Regions from separate parts of the Lysinibacillus capsici genome, predicted to be linked through region 1. Evidence: riboswitches for the same ligand, from Rfam matches in the RefSeq annotation. Region 1 holds a riboswitch; the other holds the start of a gene.
The links. A riboswitch is a leader RNA that binds a small molecule or an ion and turns the genes downstream of it on or off. The one in region 1 is predicted to bind FMN.
Positions count from the first base shown of each region.

Region 2: it holds a riboswitch for FMN, as region 1 does, so the genes downstream of both, LCP48_RS06565 (ECF transporter S component) here and ribE (riboflavin synthase) in region 1, are expected to answer to the same signal.

Region 1 covers NZ_CP084108.1:1,653,709-1,660,813, reverse strand. Annotated here, with positions in the region: gene LCP48_RS07885 (histidine phosphatase family protein) at 1-158, opposite strand, end outside; gene LCP48_RS07880 (ATP-binding protein) at 256-1,563, opposite strand; gene LCP48_RS07875 (spore germination protein) at 1,866-3,311, opposite strand; gene ribH (6,7-dimethyl-8-ribityllumazine synthase) at 3,450-3,932, opposite strand; gene ribB (3,4-dihydroxy-2-butanone-4-phosphate synthase) at 3,948-4,577, opposite strand; gene ribE (riboflavin synthase) at 4,602-5,240, opposite strand; FMN riboswitch at 5,441-5,566, opposite strand; FMN riboswitch at 5,683-5,808, opposite strand; gene LCP48_RS07855 (YibE/F family protein) at 6,029-7,105, shown strand, end outside.
Region 2 covers NZ_CP084108.1:1,389,431-1,396,535, reverse strand. Annotated here, with positions in the region: gene LCP48_RS06585 (ATP-binding protein) at 1-295, shown strand, start outside; gene LCP48_RS06580 (methyl-accepting chemotaxis protein) at 323-2,020, shown strand; gene LCP48_RS06575 (STAS domain-containing protein) at 2,059-2,445, shown strand; gene LCP48_RS06570 (sodium-dependent transporter) at 3,015-4,361, opposite strand; gene LCP48_RS06565 (ECF transporter S component) at 4,582-5,169, opposite strand; FMN riboswitch at 5,387-5,572, opposite strand; gene LCP48_RS06560 (RNA polymerase subunit sigma) at 5,716-7,002, opposite strand; gene sigX (RNA polymerase sigma factor SigX) at 6,999-7,105, opposite strand, start outside.

The DNA of each region.
Region 1 (7,105 bases):
TAAATTGCCTCCCTACGACCTTGTTCTGATAAATTCCGTTGATTTTGACAACTTTGAAATGTACCATATGCTTGATCTACACCAATAGTTGCTGTCCCGTGTCTTGCATATAAAGTGAGCCCACCCCTTCTCAATAACGCTAGGAGACCCTTTTCCATTTTCTTCATCTCCTTCATCATATCACTTTCTACTTTGTAATGTATGTGCTATACATAGAAAAAACTCCCCACAACTTTTTGTAGGAAGCTTTTTTTGTTATTTTATTGGAATTCTGACAATAGCAGTCGTTTCTGAATGTTTTGATGAATCAATTGAAATATGACCATTATATTTAGTAACAATTTCTTTGACAATAAATAAGCCTTGTCCTCTTAGTCTACCATTCTCATGTTTTTTCGTTGAAAATCCTTGTTTAAATATTTGATCAGGATTCGCAATATTTGGCCCTGTATTGGTAATTTTAAATTCATACTGTGATTCATCTGCAGTACAGCAAATCTTAATTTTACGTTGTTCCTCAGGTAAGTCAACAGCAGCATCAATCGCATTATCAATTAAATTGGATAGAATCTTGATTAAATCTGTCGTTTTAATCCTATTAAAGTCATTTTGAGAAATCGTAAAATCCATATCAATATGATGATTTTGAGCCGTTAATTTCTTCGTTTGCAATAAGATGGACAAACCTGGATGATCAATATTTAATTTTAATGACTTAATCGCTTGCACTTCTTTCGATAGTGAGGATAAATATTGTTTCGCCTGATCTGTTTTTTCTAATTGTAATAAACCATGTAACACTTGAATATGGTTTGTAAAATCATGACGTAGGGACGACACCGAAGTAATCAATGTTTTGATTTCTGCTAGATACGTGTCTTCTGTAGCGCCAACTTCCTTCGCCACCTCTTTTTGATACCATCTTTGTAAAAATAAAAAAGAACCGATGACAATTAAAATAAGTACACCATTAAAAATAAAATTAAATAGGTTGTCTTCAATGACTTTACCCTTAATACCATTTAGCGTATCTGCACTAATGTCAATGCCTAAATACCCGATAATTGTTCCATTATCATCTTTGATGGGTGCACCAACAGATAAATAAGACCCATGTTTAGAATCATGAATTACCTCTGTAACATAGGTTTCACCATTATAGGCCTTTTCTACATGCTTTGCAGGAACAGTACAAACCACGCCAATACCGAAGCCCTCTTTCATTTCTTTTGGCATGCCTGTAATCATGGCTATAGATACTTCAGGATTATCCACCTTTAAAGTGTAAACAAATAGTGCACCTAATTTGATCCTAGCATCGTTTAAATAATTTCTTACTTTCCAATAATAATCATTTTCCTGTGGATTATTTAAAAATTGCTGATAGGCATCCGTATCAATGGATGCAGCAATAGAATGGGCTGCCTCTAAACTTTGATTGGCAATCGACTCTTCAACGGTCTTTTTTATTTTTACATAGGATGTAAAGACGTTTAAACTTGTAAACAAACATAATAAAATCGTTGATAGAATTAATATTAGTTTTATTTTTCTATTTTTCATAAAAAACGGTACTTCCTCATCTATAAATATTCTAGAATATTATTATATTATAATTAACTCTATTTTTTTGTTTGTAAAGCAAACATTGCTTGTATATCCTACATAAATTAAAACACAAAATCAATTTTTATTTTATTCATACCCAAAATTACACACTGTAACAAATAGTTTAATAATCCCTGACAAGAAAGTAAACTAAAAAGGTAAGCAATAATCTTTTATGTCTCATTTCCTAATTTAAATGGAAAATTAAAAGACTAACAAAAAGATCAGGTATCCACTATACCTGATCTTTAATAAAATTACTTATTTTTTTTTCCCGATGTACGTGTTCGATCCTGGGGCTTTAAAAAGGCTGGCCGTTTACTGTAGCCCTTTGGAGAAGGCCGTAGTAATGACCTAGCAACATCCTCCTTTTCGAAATCGGCACTAAAGTTAATATATGGCACTCCCAAGACTCTCATATTTGCAGTGTATAAAAGAATGAAAAACACGGATATAAAAAAACCAAATAAACCAAAAAACGCCGAAGCCATAATAATGATTAATCGAAAAATACTCATAGCCGTCACAAAGGATTGATTGACCAATGTAAATGCAGCGATACTAGAAATGGCAATTACAACAATCATTGAGGGGCTTGTAACACCTGCTTTAATAGCAGCATCTCCAATAATTAGCCCCCCTACCACACTAACTGAGCCACTGACTGCACTTGGAAGACGTAAGTTGGCTTCACGAAACAATTCAAACATAAATAGCATCATTAAAATTTCTAGAATAGTTGGGAAAGGCAATCCCGTTCTCGATTCGACAACTGTTGCAAGTAGTAGAAATGGAAGCTGTTCTTGATGATAAGTCGTCAATGCAAGCCAAAAACCTGGCAGTAGCATACTTATTAATATCCCGACAATTCTGAGTAATCGTTCCATCGAGCTAACAATGATTGGGTACTCATTATCCTCTGCTGATTTAAAGAGTAACATAATATTCGTAGGTGTAATCATGGCATAGGACACACCATCAATCATTAAGAGTATTCTTCCTCTAATTAACGCCTGCATAGCAAAATCAGGTCTACCTGTATAATCATGTCTTGGAAGAATGGTCGCAGTCTTTTCAACTGTTTCCATTAATAAGTCGCCATTGATAACAATATCCGTATCAATTTTTTGTAATTGAAGTCGAATTTGTTCCAGCATATCTAAATTTACGATGTCTTCCATATATAATATGGCTACGGTTGTTTTAGAACGCTTGCCAATTTCTAATGTCTCTACACTAAAAGAATTAGTGGGTAATCGTTTTCTTAATAAAGCAATATTAATAAAAACGTCTTCAATAAAGTCATCTCTAGGTCCCTTTACTACTAGTTCTAATGTTGTTTCCCCGGGCTCTCGATTGGGTCTTTTTGAAATATCACTAGAATAAAGTAATTGATTTTCTTCAAAATACAATAAGACATGTCCTTTATAGACCCTAGTTACCGCATCCTCTTTCGATAAAATCTTTTGTAAATAGGGTATGTGTAAATGCTGTTCGATTTCTTCCTCTAGCATGTCCTCAGTGACATTGCTTAACAAAGATTGAACACGTTGAACAACCACAGTTTGAAGAATTTGCTCATTGACCATTGCATCACAAGTTATCAAATGTACTGTATATTGCTGAAAATTATATTGTTGGAAAATCACATCAGCAGAGCGTTGAAATAGTGATTTCAACATTTTCAAATTAATTTGTTCCATTGATGAAATACTTCTCATCTCCTACTGAGCCAGCTCAAGATTAGTACATTTATGAAAACAATCACATTCAATAAATACACTTAAGCATATTTTTCCCATGGTTGTTCAAAATATTCAAAGAAACAAATGTTGTGACGACTATTCAAATTGTCCTGAACCAATCATTTTCTTTAGATTTGCCATCTCAATTGCAGACATTGCCGCATCATAGCCTTTATTACCAGATTTCGTTCCTGCACGTTCAATTGCCTGTTCAATATTTTCGGTAGTAACAATTCCAAAAATAACAGGTACATTCGTTGACAATGACACATTGGCAATGCCTTTTGCAGATTCATTACAAACATAGTCATAGTGTGTTGTAGAGCCACGAATAACAGTACCTAAACCAATAATGGCATCATATTTCTTTGTTTCTGCCAGTTGTTTTGCCATAAAAGGAACTTCAAAAGCCCCTGGTACCCATGCAACATCAATAAATGCAGGATCAACCCCATGACGAGTTAAACCATCCATTGCCCCATCCAATAATTTGCTAGTAATGAACTCATTAAAACGACCCACTACTACTGCAATTTTCAAATCCGTTCCAATTAATTGTGCTTCAAATGTTTGACCCATTGTTTTTTCTCCTTTTTACATAGAAATTTTAGATTTATTAGTGGATAATTGTTTACGATATGCAACCAATGCTTCTATCGATATCATTTTTAAGCCATGATGTGCAGCGAACTTTGTCAGTTCTTCAAACCGAAGCATGTGCCCATCATCCCCCATAATTTCGCAAATAACACCTGCTGGTACACTATCACAAAGCTTCGCTAGATCAATCGTCGCCTCTGTGTGCCCTCTCCGTTGCAGCACTCCTTGCTCTTTCGCAATCAACGGAAAAATATGGCCTGGTCGACGAAAATCAGTCGGCTTAGCTTGCTTTTCTATCATCCTTTGTATCGTTAGCGCACGCTCAAAGGCGCTAATCCCTGTCGTTGTTTCTACATGGTCGATGCTTATCGTAAATGCGGTTTGATGGTTATCCGTATTGTGCTGAACCATTGGATATAAATCTAGCTTTTGTGCAAGCTGCTGCGAAATCGGCGTACAAATTAAACCTCTACCATTGGTTGCCATAAAGTTGATTGTTGCTGGTGTGATGAATTCAGCGAGTGCCAGAAGATCTCCTTCATTTTCTCGATCCTCATCATCAACCACCACAATCATATTGCCGTGCCTTAAATCCTCTATGGCTTCTTCAATTGAATGTAGCATGATGATCAACTCCTATTCTATGATTTAAAAACCATGTTGTGCTAAATAATCTCTTGTAATAGCTGGCGTTGTTTGCCCTTTTTTTAATTGCCCTATAATGTATTTTCCGACTAAATCGGTTTCAATATTAACGATTGCTCCAACCCTCTTCAAACCTAAAACGGTTTCTTTGTAAGTATGAGGAATGAGCGAAATCGTGACACTATTGGCTTCAACATGAAAAAGGGTTAAGCTTGTGCCATCAATTGTTATGGAACCCTTTGGAATACAAAAGTTGGTTAGTTCCTCAGACATTTCGATATCAATATAAACGGCGTTTGCCACTGGACGTTTTCGCAAAATTTTGCCGACTCCATCAACATGACCAGCAACAAAATGACCTCCAAATCGTCCATTAGCAGGCATGGCCCGCTCCAAATTAACAGAATCACCTATTGCCAGCTGCTGTAAATTTGTTGCTTTGACTGTTTCAGGCATAACATCCATCGTAAGCTGCTGTTGTGTGAAATGTGTCACCGTTAAACAAACTCCATTGACCGCTATACTGTCACCAAGCTTGACATCCTCCGTTATCTTGGCTGATTGAATCGTAATTTTCATACTGTTCCGATCGCTTTGCACGGCTTTTATGATACCAATATCCTCTACAAGTCCAGTAAACATTCCATCACCTACTCTACTTTATTAGCACTTCTATTCTTTACTTTTAAAGTTGATCCACCTTTTTTTGTGCCTTATCCTTCTCCCTTCTCTCGTTAACAATATAAAAATAAAAACCCCTTTACATCAAAGGGGTTTTGGGAGTATAAGACATCAACAAATAAGCCTATTTGAAAACAATTTTTTCATAGACTGTTATCTCATTCGTTCTTCTCCCATCCAGACTATCACTGTCGGTTTTGGATTTGCACCAAATCAGCTTGCGCTCACGGACTTTGAATTGCTTCATCACCGCCGATTGGGAATTTCACCCTACCCCGAAGAACATCTTCTATTCGATTGTAGCTAAATAAAAAAACTTCCCACAAGGTGATTGGGAAGTTTTGTAATAAATGCATAGTCAAATAAACCTTCTAAATTAGAATCAATTTAAAAAGTTCGCATTTTTACCCTTCTCCCATCCAGACTGTAACTGTCGGTTTTGGATTTGCACCAAATCAGCTTGCGCTCACGGACTTTGAATTGCTTCATCACCGCCGATCGGGAATTTCACCCTACCCCGAAGAATATTTTTATTTAGCTAGTCTTACGATAACACTATTTTATTATATTATCCATCCTTCTTTTTAAATTTTTTTGGAAGCATAAATTTTAAACAGCTCTGACGAGACTTAAAAAATGTAAAAGATGTTATTAAAATGATGACATTTAACCTGTTAATGGAACTTCTTAATCAAAAAAACGTTCCTTTACAAGTGACTATTCAGTGTAGCCGTTTGGAGGTCATTTACTTGACATTTTTAAAAAATATACCTTTTAAACAAGCTATTTTCTATGCCCTATTAGCATTCTGTTGTGGGGTTTCGATTGTTTTCGTACATCATAATGAACAATTTTATGATCGACCGATAGCGAAAATAACGCAAGTGGATGTAACAAAATCAGAACCAATGACAGACATGTATGAAAATAGGGATTTTTTATTTACACAGGAAATTATGGCCATTATCAAAAATGGTCAGCATAAGGGGCAATCCATTCATTTGACGAATGACTATTCTTCGTCTGGTGCTTTTGATCAAGAATACCATGTAGGCAATGAAATCTTTGTCACGCTAGATGGTCGCACAGCACAATCAGTTTTAACAGGAACCATTGTCGATTTAAAACGTGATCAAACCATGGTAATGATTGCATGGATTTTTATTTTTGCCCTACTTATTATAGGTAAAAGACAAGGCTTATTTTCTATCATTAGCCTGGTGGTCAATGCTGTGATTTTATCATTCGCATTAGATCTTTATGTGAAGCATGGGGGCGTAAGCCTATTAGTAGTCAGCGGCATTTGTGCGGTGCTATTTACAATTATCTCGCTACTACTTATTAGTGGATTAAATACAAAAACATATGTAGCCATCGTGTCCACACTTTTAGGCACTATTCTAGCGCTTATCATAAGCTCTATTGTAATGTGGTTGACAGGTGAAAATGGTCTTCGTTATGAAGAAATGCAATTTTTAACGCGTCCCTATCGTACCGTCTTTATGGCAGGTTTATTTATTGGCTCACTCGGGGCAGTAATGGATGTTTCTATTACAATGGCTTCCTCGATTTTTGCTTTATACGAGCAAGATCCTACGATCCCTGTCAAAGCACTTAAATCTTCGGGACATGAAATCGGTAAAGATATCATGGGTACTATTACAAGTATTTTATTCTTTGCCTACCTTTGCGGCTCCATACCTATGATTATTCTCTATTTAAAAAATTCTTCCACATTAGGGCTTACATTGTCCTTAAATCTTTCTTTAGAATTAGACCGTGCCTTAGCAGGGGGTATTGGTGTTGTCCTTACGATTCCTATTAGT
Region 2 (7,105 bases), 260 kb from region 1:
ACTAGTCATCAATGCCATAGAGGCTATGGGAAAAATTAATACACCCGTTCAAAAGGAGATTCAAATACATGTAGCCCAATCAAACGAAGAAATAAAAATAACAGTCACTGACGAAGCAAAAGGCATTGACGAAAAGGACTGGGACAAAGTTCTTCAATTCGATTTAGACAAACTTGATTATGCTGATCGTGGACGCGGTTTATTTTTTGTCAAAAATATGGTCGACCATATTTGGTTCGAAAATATTTCTAAAACAAAATTTTTAGTTGGTATTTCCAAAAAGATTCATCTATAAAGTAAACGTAAAATTGGGGGCGTTTTAATGAAGTTATCTATACGAAAGAAAATGAATCTGCTTATATTTGGGTGTATTATTTTACTTACCTCCCTTTTAGCAGGAGTCAATTTTTTTGTTGCCAAGAACAATCTATTAGAAAGTGCTGATACAAAGCTTTTATCAGATATACAGTTAAGCTATGAATATTTAGACGCTAAATATCCTGGAGAATGGTCCATTAAAAACAACCAACTCTATAAGGGCGATATCAATATGGTAGAAAACTTTGAGGTAGCTGATAAAGTTGGAGAACTCACAAATGGGAATGCTGTCTCCATCTTTCAAAACGATACGCGTATAAGTACCAATATAGTGGATAATGGTCAACGCGCTTTAAATACCAAGGTTTCTGACGAGGTTGCTACTGTTGTGCTAGGAGAAAAAAAGCGCTTTATCGGTTCTGCAAATGTCTTAGGAAGTTTGCATCAAGCAGCCTATGATCCGATTGTAAATAGTCAAGGCGAGGTTATCGGTGTATGGGCAACCGCTGTTCCTACTGCTCCCTATATAAGCATTGCCACAAAATCAGCACTGGAGAATGTAGCGATTTCCTTAGTAATCGCCATTGTAATGATCGGAGGAATTAGTTGGTTCTTACAAAAGCAAATTGTTAATCCTATTAACATTCTAAGTACCAATGCCAAGGAACTAGCAGAACTAAATTTAAATGTTAAACTGTTAAACCCTAAAGGCAAAGATGAAATCGCTGAATTAGCACGCGCATTTAGTAGTATGAAAAATCATTTAACAGAGACGATAAAGATTGTGGCTGGTAGTGCACATCAAATTGCAAAGTCGTCACACACTTTGGCAGAATCATCACACCAAACAAGTGAAGCATCTAATCAGATCGCACTAACAATGAATGAAATCGCCGTGGGTACTACCACTCAATCTGATCAGGCTGAGCGAATAGTTTCAATGATGCAAAAAACGATTGAAGAAGTATCAAAGAGCTTACAAAAGGCCGAAATCACTTTAAACAGTGCTATCGAATCCACACATATCGCGCGTAAAGGAGAAGAAGCCATCAATGAAGCGATTATGCATCTAAGTGATGTTACGAAAACAGTGTCTTATGCAACTGATTCTATCCAAAAATTAGGCAAGCGCTCTGAAGAAATTGGTGGTATTATTACCGTTATCACTGGCATCGCAGAACAAACGAATCTGTTAGCACTCAATGCGGCCATCGAGGCAGCACGAGCAGGTGATCAAGGAAAAGGTTTTGCTGTCGTTGCATCAGAGGTTCGTCAGTTAGCTGAACAGTCAAGTTTAGCAGCTGGACAAATTACTAATCTTATTAATGATATCCAAGCGGAAACATCTGTGACCGTACGGACAATGGAAAGTAATTTACTAGCTGTCGAGGAGCAAGTAACAATCATCAATAAAGGCGGAAGTGCCTTAAAAGAAATTGTGGAGAAAGTTGTCGAAACTGAAGAAGGTGTGGAACAAATGAAAGTGGCATTTACACATGTTAACGACAACTCCTTAGGTGTGCAACAGGCTATCCAAGATATTTCTCGCATCATCGAGGATGCTGCAGCAGCTACAGAAGAGATTGCCGCAACCTCAGAAGAACAATATGCGACTGTTGCAGAAATTACACAAAGCTCAGATGAGTTATCATCAATTGCTGATAAATTACAAAATGAAGTGAATAAATTTAAGTTTGAATAACTCCCCAAACAAGAAAAGAAAAATGGAGGCGCTATAGGATGAATCAGAAGAAAATTGCAATGAATATTGACACAAAGGCTGATTATATAGTGATTGCGTTTACAGGCGATTTAGAATACGGGATGATTGAAGAAATAAAGTCAGAGCTTCAAACACTTAGCTTAGACACAAAACACGGATACATTATCAATATGCAAAAGGTAACAAATATTGATAGTACTGGATTCGGTATGATCGTTAATTTCGCTAAGAAGGTGTCTGTAAAAGATAAGAAAATCGCCATTATTGTCGTCGATGATTTCATTCGCAACTTATTCGCTATTTCACAGGTTGATAAAGTATTCCCTATTGCCGAAAGTGAAGAACAAGCAAGGAAGATTATTAAAGAAGATTGGCTAGGTGAGCTATCACTTAACGATTATTAATCTCTATAATCATAATAAAAGGTGTATTCCTATTAGACGGAATACACCTTTTTATGTTGTTAAAAAAAGAAGAAGTCAACGGTAGAAATAGCAACTTTGCAAGGCGAGAGGTTGATTTCCGTTCCGCCAGCGTCCTTTCCAGGGGGGCGTCCGATGAGCCGCTAAATCCCATAGGAGTGACGCTATCAACCATTCTCCAAAGTGTCTTTACCTCATAGTAGCATAGTGATCAAATCACCCATTATCTGGATTCTTAGAGGGGATAGGCTCTTATTTTCAATGCGGTGAAGTGCTGAGTGACAACACCTCTTCATAAAGAGTAATGAACTCCTTTACTTTATTTGAAAACCTTTACTAAAAAGATTGAGATTTTTTGGGTTGGTGTGGAAGGCTTCTTGACTCCCGTGGGTTAACGAGACAGGTGAGCCCCTACACGGAGGAAGCTGCTAGCACTCGCCCACAGGAAAGCAAGTAGCCTTCAATAGAAATCCATTTCTACCTTTCTATTGACTGTTATGTTTTTAACACTAAGAGAAGGTATTTTTCCTATGGCAGAATATACCTTTTCTTTAATACTGCAGTAGCATATTAACAAACACAACTAGAATGATAATCGGTACAACAACTAGCATTAACATACGATATGTCGAATAATAGCCTTGTCCCATTTGACTACCCGTTAGCAATTCTCTCTTCACAAATTCTTTATCTACTACATAGGCAATAAAAATAGCAATGAATAAATTCCCTAGTGGAAGCATGATATTTGACACTAAAAAATCGGTTGCATCAAAGATACTTTTCTCGAAAATCATTATATCCGATAAAACACTCGAAGAAAGTGCTGCTGGAATAGCTGCAATAAATACGACTATACCAAGTATAAGCGTCCACATTGGACGGGATTTCTGACTATGCTCCATAAATGCCGCGACGATAATCTCATATAAACTAAATGATGACGTTAATGTAGCAAATAAAAATAGCAATAAAAACATAGCTAAAAACACTTCACCGAATGGCATTTGACTAAAAGCTGTTGGTAGCACCATAAATAGCAAACCCGGACCCGCTGCTGGCTCTAAATCAAAGGCGAACACAACAGGGAAAATTGCTAAACCTGCTAAAAATGAAACAAGCACGGTTAACAGCACTACAGAACCTGCTGAATTCGGAAGACTGACATCTTTTTTTAGATAAGAGCTATATGTAACTAGACAAGAAAAGCCAACTGCTAACCCAAAGAACGATTGCCCGAGGGCTTCTAATAATGCCTTACCCGTAATATTCGAGAAATCAGGCCATAAGAAGAATTTTACCCCTTCCATTGCCCCATCTAATGTAACAGCACGCACAACAAGGACAATGAACATTATGAAAAGTAACGGCATCATCCATTTATTGGCCTTTTCAATCCCATTTTGTACACCTAATGAAATCACAAGTACGTTGACCAATGTAAACAACACTAGACCAACTAGCGTAATCCATGGCGTGCCTATAATTTTTCCAAATAATTCAGCTGGATCTACTGCTGGATCAATTACCGCGCCAGCTACACCTAGCCCGCTATAAATAAAGATCCAACCTCCGACTACGCTATAAAAAGTTAATAATAAAAAACAGCCTAGCACGCCCATTCGACCAATCCAAGCCCAGCCTGGCTTAGTTGGAGCAATTTTTTTATACGCTGTTACAGCCTCGGATTGTGTACCACGTCCTAACACATACTCGGACAATAACATTGGTAGTCCTATTAACAAGGTAAATAACACAAAGATAAGGAAAAATGCTCCTCCACCACTTTGTCCTGTTACATAGGGAAGTTTCCAAATTGCCCCTAGTCCGATCGCCGCACCAGCTGATGCTAAAATAAAACCTAATTTACTAGACCATTGTCCTTTTTTTCCACTCATCTCTTCAAACTCCTCAAACATTCTAAACTCTTCTCTATTTTACATGAAAATGTAGCTTTCGACTAGGTTATAATTATAAAGTACTAGTTAACTATTTTACCCTATTACTTTTTTCTGTATTTATCCGTTAGTTTTGTTCTTCTATTCTTCACACTTTTTCCTATCTATTGTTCCTTCCAACAAAAAAACCTCAGGTATATTGACCCGAGGTTAGTAAAAATTATTTTGTTATATAGATAGAACGCTGGCGGTCGATCCATTTGCGCATTGTGGTAAATAAAAACGCCATAATAGCCGTTAATAAAATACCTTTCACAATGTTAAATGGTAAAATCCCAGCGATAATCATTTTATAAAGTGAGTCACCTACAACAGGTTCCATTCCTAAGAAGTATGTGTACATCGGTAAAAATACTGCGTAGTTTAAAATACTCATCCCTACTGCCATTACGACTGTTCCTGTCGCTAAACCTCCAACAAGACCAGCAATTGTTTTAAAGCGATTAAAAATAAGGCTTACTGGTAAAATAAATAAAATACCTGTTGCAAAGTTGGCCATATGACCTACTGGCACACCTGTTGGCGTTCCAGAGAAAATCCAATCCAATACATTTTTAAATAATTCTACTAAAATACCAGCTACAGGCCCCATTGTGATGGCTGCTATTAATGCAGGCATATCACTAAAGTCCACTTCCAAAAATGCTGGGAATGGTGGAATTGGGAAATTAAAAAGCATTAATAAAAACGAAATACTGCTCAGCATACCAATCGTAATAAACGATTGGAGTTTAACATTTTTCTTCATAGAAAACTCTCTCCTCTTTGCTGATTCAATCTCGCAAGAAGAAAGGTGACGATCTTTCAATTGTTAGCACGAAAAAACCCTTATGCATGAAGAGCACAAGGGAGAAAGGCATGACGAATAAGCGTCAATTTAAACTATTTTTGAGCACCGTTTAAAAAGCCATACAAAAAAAGCGCTCGGTCATAGTTTATTTCATAACAATGAATGACGATCGTACCTCCATCTTCTCCCATCCAGACTTTAACTGTCGGCCTCGGAATTACACCAAGTCAGCCATGCAAATAAATTTGCACAGGTCGCGGGCTGAAGAGCGAAGCATAAACCATTCGAGTTAATGGAAACATTAACGGTTCACCACTCTATTACCGCCGGTCGGGATTTTCACCCTGCCCCGAAGATGAATCATATTATTTTATACTACAACCTTACTATAATTAATTATTAAGAAAAAGTAAATAGTTCTGCTTAAAAAATTCCGATTAGATTTGTAAGTATTGTAAAAATGGAGCATTCCATGTTACAGGAATGCTCCATTTTTGATTTTGACTAAGGCATATATTGTTTATTTGGCCCCACAGGCTTGGGCAAATACGTTTTTAAATCGAATCCTTCCCAGCTTTCTTGGACCACATTATCCAATCGTAATTGTTGGTCAAAGCTAGCAGCAGTTAACATCATAGCTTCAATCAATTGGGTAGCGCGAATTGGCTCCATTGATGCTAAATCTAAGGGAATATCGAATGTTACGACTACACCTTCTGCTTCCTCTTTCACGGTATATGTTACATTTTCAGGAACCACTGTTACATAAACATCATCATTTTTGTTTTTCATTAGTGTAAGTGCTTCTGTAACATTAGCAAATGTTTGACGGAAATCTGGTGACAGGTATTCTGCCCCATTACCATCTTGGTATAAATAATAATTAAAATGCTTGGCGTTTGTTAATGACATGGCTTGACTTGGCTCACCCTCCTGAGAAAACTCATAAGGTGTGCCATCTTCATTTTGAATCTCAACTTCCGTATATTCAGAATCCGAGAAGGTATCCTCTAAAGTCCCTTTGTATTCATTAACGGTAGCTGATGCAACATCATAGTCATTGTCCTTTGGTAATACGTGGACAAGCTTGTCTTCCTTCTCCTTCAGTTCACCTTTAAAAGGATGATAATCCGTAAACCCTTTGGCTTCTTCATCTATTTGAGGAGCATATTTTTCATACATCTGTAGGGTAGAAGGCTTTTCTGTTCCAAAATCAGTTGCTACACGCTCATTTGGTATCACATATGTCATTGGAACACTTTCTGCATCGCGTCCTGCCAAACCAATACGGAAAACGACAGCATCTTTCACATCTTCCTCATAGACAGACGACCGTAAAGATAGCATACGCTCATGCTCCGATACAATACTGGATTGAAGTGCCTCATCCTGGGTAGCTGCCTCTTTAGCAGAACGATCTTCCTGTAACGTAGCGTAATTAGCCGTTTCTGGCGTACTAGCTAGATCTTTTTGGCTAGCGTCATTATTCATGAACATGAAGCCAACGAGTACCGTTATCGCGAAAACTGCTGCTACACTCGTAAAAATCGGCATTTTTCGGAACTTAAATCGTGATGGTCGTTCATCTTGTATTAAAGATTTACTTGCTTGTTGTGCTTCTTCATTCTCTATAGGTTGTTGTATCGCTTCTTGTAGGTGACTATTATCCTGCAAGCGAGCATCTGCCATTAACCGATTTAATATTTCTTCTTTTGAACGGCGGTCAGAAAGCTTAGGGGCATTGTTCAAGACATGTTCAAGCTGTTCATCATCAAATGGCTTATGCGTCATTGCCGTTTCGCCTCCTGTTCTCTAATCGGCTGTAGCTGTTGCCTTAAAAATTTAATGGCTCGATGCTGGGTCGTTTTTACCTTAGCTTCTGTCCAATCTAGTA